One region of the Streptococcus cameli genome, then DNA from elsewhere that is predicted to be linked to it. Evidence: predicted binding sites of a transcription regulator. Region 1 holds the regulator's gene; the other holds the start of a gene.
What was found. The regulator HrcA, encoded in region 1, represses chaperone genes, less so after heat shock. The targets are predictions, from matches to a motif close to TTAGCACTCNNNNNNNNNGAGTGCTAA.
Positions count from the first base shown of each region.

Region 2: groES (co-chaperone GroES) is a predicted target of HrcA. The motif match lies at 1,369-1,395, and genes of this name have one in related genera.

Region 1 is NZ_JBRUIM010000001.1:192,446-195,583, forward strand. It holds gene ACVR1I_RS00970 (DUF2812 domain-containing protein) at 1-26, shown strand, start outside; gene ACVR1I_RS00975 (DUF2812 domain-containing protein) at 17-550, shown strand; gene ACVR1I_RS00980 (hypothetical protein) at 547-738, shown strand; gene hrcA (heat-inducible transcriptional repressor HrcA) at 879-1,913, shown strand; gene grpE (nucleotide exchange factor GrpE) at 1,928-2,455, shown strand; gene ACVR1I_RS00995 (GNAT family N-acetyltransferase) at 2,455-2,880, shown strand; gene dnaK (molecular chaperone DnaK) at 3,118-3,138, shown strand, end outside.
Region 2 is NZ_JBRUIM010000003.1:39,685-42,822, forward strand. It holds gene ACVR1I_RS06945 (DUF2785 domain-containing protein) at 1-682, opposite strand, end outside; gene ACVR1I_RS06950 (single-stranded DNA-binding protein) at 856-1,248, shown strand; gene groES (co-chaperone GroES) at 1,460-1,744, shown strand; gene groL (chaperonin GroEL) at 1,757-3,138, shown strand, end outside.

The DNA of each region.
Region 1 (3,138 bases):
AAAAAGAAAAACAAGATTGGGGGTAATATATGACGAAAAAATAGAATGGCGGATTTTCTTAATCACGGATTTTGAAAAAGAAGAAGCTTATTTAAGGCGGATGCACCAAAAAGGGTGGCGGTTGACCCACATCACATGGGACATGTTTTATCATTTTGAAGCCATTGAGCCTGAGGAAATGGTTTATAAGCTTCACTTTAAAGACAAAGAGCATACAGAAGTGCCTAGCTACCGGCAGTTTTATCAGGACTATGGTTGGGATTATGTAGCCGAGTGCAATAGTTTTTCGATTTTTAGAAAAAGTTCTGCTCAAAGCGGTGATAAGGAGCTATTCAGTGATCCAGCTAGTCGCTGGGACATGATTGAGCAAATATTTAAAAGGCGTTTTCTGGTTTTGCTTGCTACAATGGTAGTGGTGGTTGGGATTGGTTTGTATTTTGATAAGACAGATTTTTCGTTGACAGTTGCGGTTATTGATGGCTTGTTTGTCCTATACCTCTCCTATCGCTTTTATCAGTTGCGTAAAGAGTTAAAGGGGGAAAGGATATGAAGCGTTGGAAACCGAAGGTGTTCCCAGCCCTCTCCTTAAATGTGATAACCTTATCCCTATTTGTTGGGCCGCGGGTGGATTTAAAAGCCACTCATTTTGCAGGTTGGGCCATCAATGGTCTGGCTTTTGTGCAACTGGTGATGATTGTTTTACTGGTAGCATATCTTTTTAAAAAGACAAAAAAATAGGTCTTCAGACCGATTTTAGCACTCTTGGCAAAAGAGTGCTAATTTTGTCTTGACAGTTGTTGAAAAAGGAGTATAATAGAGACATAGATTAGCAGTCGAGGTAGGAGAGTGCTAAAAAGGAAAGCGAGGTGACTGTGTGTGTGATTACCCAACGACAAAATGAGATTTTAAATCTAATTGTGGACTTGTTTACACAGACGCATGAGCCTGTCAGTTCCAAGGCTTTGCAGTCAGTTATTGATTCTTCTAGTGCCACCATCCGAAATGATATGGCACAGCTAGAAAAGCTAGGCTTACTGGAAAAAGCCCATACCTCCAGCGGACGAATGCCGAGTCCAGCAGGTTTCAAGTATTTTGTCCAACATTCCTTGAATATGGACAATATTGATGAACAAGATATCTACCAAGTCGTCAAGGCCTTTGATTTTGAAGCCTTTAGGCTAGAAGATATCTTGCAAAAGGCCGGTCAGATTTTGGCGGATCGAACAGGTTTTACTTCTGTCATTATGGATGTGGAACCAGCTCGCCAGCGCCTAACCGCTTTTGAAGTGGTGCAATTATCCAATCATGATGCCTTGGCAATCTTGACCGTGGATGACTCCAAGCCGGCGACAGTACAGTTTGCCATTCCCAAGAATTTCTTGAGCCGCGATTTGCAAACCCTCAAAGAATTGGTGGAAGAACGCTTGTTGGGCCGTCGTGTGATGGACATTCATTACCGCTTGCGGACCGAGATTCCCCAGGTTGTCCAGCGTTATTTTGCCACAACGGACAATGTCCTGGACTTGGTGGACTACATCTTTTCGGAGTTGTTCAAGGAAACCATCTTCGTGGCTGGAAAAGTTCAGTCGCTGGAATACAGTGACGTTGAAACCTATCGTTTCTTAGATGACGAACAGGCCTTGGCCCTTCATTTTAGAAACCAGATGCGGGAAGACCAAATGTCTAGTGTGCAAGTGGCAGACAGCGCCGAGCCAGCCTTGGCCGATGTGGCCGTCTTGACACAAAAATTCCTCATTCCCTATCGTGGCCTTGGGCAATTGATTGTCATCGGCTCCATCGATATGGATTACAGGAGATGTGTCAGTCTCATCAACATTATTGGCCGTGTTCTTGCCATGAAGTTAGGCGACTATTACCGCTACCTCAATAGCAATCATTACGAAGTACATTAAGAAAGGATTGAACCTTGTCAGAAGAAGTTAAAAACGAAGAAGTCACAGAAGAAGTTGTGGAGACGGCTGAAGAAACCGTTGAAACCGTCGAAGAAGTGACAGAAAAATCAGAATTGGATCTTGCCAATGAGCGAGCAGAAGAATTTGAAAACAAATACCTCCGTGCCCATGCCGAAATGCAAAATATCCAACGCCGTGCCAACGAAGAGCGCCAAACCTTGCAACGTTACCGTTCGCAAGACCTGGCCAAAAAAATCCTACCAAGTTTAGATAATTTGGAACGAGCTTTGGCGGTTGAAGGCTTGACCGAAGATGTCAAAAAAGGTCTTGAAATGGTCCAAGAAAGCCTCAAGCAAGCCCTCAAAGAAGAAGGGGTGGAAGAAGTGGAAACAGAAACCTTCAATCCAAATCTTCACATGGCTGTTCAAACCTTGCCAGCTGACGACGACAATCCAGCTGACACCATCGCCCAAGTCTTCCAAAAAGGCTACAAACTCCATGAGCGACTCCTAAGACCGGCCATGGTAGTGGTGTATAATTGATGTTGCAGTTGCAAGAAATCACGGAAGACAATTTCTTTGATTGTTTGAACTTAGACCCCGCCTTATCAGAAGATTACGTTGACCCTGTCGTCTTCTCATTGGCGGAATCTTGGTTGAATCAGAACTTTCGACCGTGGGCTATTTATCAGGAAGCTGAGTTGATTGGTTTCGTTTCCTTTTATGTTGGAGAGGAGCATTACCAAATCACCAATTTCTTGATTGACAAGGCCCATCAAGGTCGGGGGCTAGGTAAGCAGGCTGCTCAAGTTTGTCTTGCTTATTTGAAAGCTCATTACGGGGCTAAACAAGTCTCGCTCCCTGTCCAACCAGATAATCACAAGGCTTATCGCTTTTGGGAGGGGATAGGTTTCAAAGCATCAGATGTCATTGAAGATGGTTATGTCTTCATGAGATTGAGCCTATAAGCATTCGTCCGAAATGACGGTAAACTATATGAAATTGTTAACGATTTAGCGAGAGCGAGCTAGACCAATGGTTCACGCCGTGGCCAGAGTGAGATAAGCGTTAGCTTAGCTCACGAGGGAACTCTTGAGACCTTAGGCTCAAGAGTTAGGAATGGAACGCCTTAGGCGGTCGCTTCCGTCCCTGCCACCTAAGAGAACCATAAAAATAAAAGAAATAAAAAACAAGAGGTAACACACATGTCTAAAATTATCGGTATT
Region 2 (3,138 bases), on a different contig from region 1:
CGAAATAATCTTGGACAGACTGGTCGTTGCTTGGCCAGTTTGTGATGTGGTGAGCTGCCTCTTTCTGGCTAAGGCGACCGGATAGGATTTCTTGGGCAGCAACCAAGGCCAGGCGTTTTTCTTCGCCAGCCTGAAAAGCAGTCTCCTGTCTATTGATACAAGAGCTGAGAACTCCCCAAACTTTTTGATGAGTGCTAGCGGGAAAATCAGGGTGCATACTCGCATAGAGCAATAATTCGGCACCGTGAGCAATCGCATGTACCCAACCCACTGTTTCGTCCCAGCCCCGTGTATCTGTCTCTTTGTCCAGATAAAGCATGCTTCCTTCAAAGATCCTTTGGCGGGTGGTTGGCGACAAGAGTTGGAAATAGTCACTTTCCTTCCTTGCGTCAACGTCGAGGATAAGGGCCAAAAGCAGAGCGGTAAAAGAACGGACGAGAGTGGCCTTTCCTTGTTCTGGTAGCCTGTAAAATAAGTAGTCCTTGTCCACTAGGAAATGGGCTAGATAAAGAAAGTCATCCTGTGTGAGCCGATTTCCTAAGAGAGCATGGGCAAAGCTAGCGTAGACCAAGTCGTCTCGAATGCTAGCGGCCTCATCGCCAATATGGGGCAATAACCAATCCAACTCCTGACGAGAGTAGGGACTTGTTTCTTGTAATTTCTGTTGTAGTTTTTCTTTCATGATTTGTCCTTTCTATTTGCATGATGATTTAAGGACAAATATTTCTTAGCAACCTCTTTTGTGTATTTCTCATCAAAAACATGCCGTTCTCCTTTCTCCTTTCTCTCTAAAATGGTTCAGAGTTTTTTATATTTTACCATTTTTTATCGAATAAAGAGGTAGGAGGATAGAAAATGAACAAAACCTTATTGATTGGTCGCTTGGTAGCGACTCCAGAAGTGACACAAACTGCAACAGGAAAAGCTGTTTCCCGTGTGACAGTGGCTGTTAACCGCAAGTTTAAAAACAGCAATGGCGAACGAGAGGCTGATTTTATCAGTGTCGTTCTCTGGGGCAAATTGGCTGAAAGTTTGGCCTCTTATGCCGGCAAGGGCAGTCAGATTTCCATTGAAGGAGAATTGCGGACCCGTTCTTACGAAAAAGATGGCCATACCCATTATGTGACAGAAGTACTGGCTCAGAGCTTTGAACTGTTGGAAACCCGTGCCCAACGGGCCATGCGTGAAAACAATGTGACGGACGAATTGGCAGATGTCATTTTAGAAGCAGAAGAGTTGCCCTTTTAAGCAAAAGAAGATTGGAATTTTCCAGTCTTTTTTCTTATCCGTCTGTAGTCTGATTTTTTCCAAAAATGAACGACTTTTTCTTGACTATTTTTGACCAAGTGATAGAATAGAAGAGTAAAATTAGCACTCGCATATAAAGAGTGCTAAAAATAGAAAGGATTTCACTTAGAGAGGACATAGCCCTTATTCTGGATAGGGCTTGGTATATCATATGTTAAAACCATTAGGCGACCGTGTGGTCGTAAGATTTGAAGAAGTTGAAGAACAAACTGTAGGTGGTTTTGTTCTAGCAGGAGGCGCAAAAGAAGCCGCTAAAACAGCTATTGTTGTCGCAATTGGTGACGGCATCCGCACCTTGACAGGGGACTTGGTCGCGCCAAGTGTTACAGTGGGGGATACCGTTCTGGTCGAGCAAGGAGCAGGATTGGAAGTCAAAGATGGCGAAGAAAAGGTCACGCTTGTGCGTGAGAGTGACATCTTGGCAATCGTGAAATAGGAGGTTTATTAAATGAGTAAAGAAATCAAATTTTCAGCTGATGCGCGTGAAAGCATGGTTCGTGGCGTTGATATTTTGGCAGACACCGTTAAGGTCACGCTTGGACCTAAGGGACGCAATGTGGTTTTGGAAAAAGCCTACGGCTCACCTTTGATCACCAACGATGGTGTGACCATCGCCAAAGAAATCGAATTAGAAGACCATTTTGAAAACATGGGTGCTAAATTGGTGTCAGAAGTTGCTTCAAAAACCAATGACGTGGCAGGAGACGGAACGACAACCGCAACTGTTTTGACCCAAGCCATTGTTCGTGAAGGATTGAAGAACGTGACAGCAGGTGCCAATCCAATCGGTATTCGCCGCGGGATTGAAACAGCTGTTTCAACTGCTGTTCAAGAATTGCAAGCCATTGCCCAGCCTGTTGCTAACAAAGAGGCTATTGCGCAAGTTGCTGCCGTATCTTCTCGTTCTGAAAAAGTCGGTGAGTACATCTCTGAGGCCATGGAACGAGTTGGGAAAGACGGAGTGATCACCATTGAAGAGTCTCGTGGTATGGAAACAGAACTCGAAGTCGTAGAAGGCATGCAGTTTGACCGTGGCTATCTCTCTCAATACATGGTCACAGACAACGAGAAAATGGTGGCAGACTTAGAAAATCCATTTATCTTGATCACTGACAAGAAAGTGTCCAATATCCAAGATATCTTGCCTCTTTTAGAAGAAGTATTGAAAACTAGCCGTCCGCTCTTGATTATCGCAGACGATGTGGATGGCGAAGCCTTGCCAACGCTTGTTTTGAACAAGATCCGTGGGACCTTTAACGTCGTGGCTGTGAAAGCACCAGGGTTTGGAGATCGCCGCAAGGCCATGTTAGAAGACATTGCCATCTTGACTGGCGCAACAGTTATTACGGAAGATTTGGGACTTGACTTGAAAGATGCGACCATGGCTGCACTTGGTCAAGCCGCTAAAGTATCCGTTGACAAGGACAGCACCGTCATTGTAGAAGGTGCTGGTGCAGCAGATGCGATTGCCAACCGTGTGAACCTTATCAAGTCGCAATTGGAAACAACGACTTCTGAATTTGATCGTGAAAAATTGCAAGAACGCCTAGCGAAATTAGCTGGCGGGGTTGCGGTGATCAAGGTCGGTGCAGCAACAGAAACTGAATTAAAAGAAATGAAACTCCGCATTGAAGATGCTTTGAATGCTACTCGTGCGGCAGTAGAAGAAGGAATCGTTTCTGGTGGTGGAACTGCCCTTGTCAATGTGATTGAAAAAGTAGCCAGTCTTGATTTAGAAGGAGATGCTGCAACAGGACGCAACATTGTTCTTCGGGCCTTGGAAGAGCCTGTTCGCCAGATTGCCTATAATGCTGGCTATGAAGGTTCTGT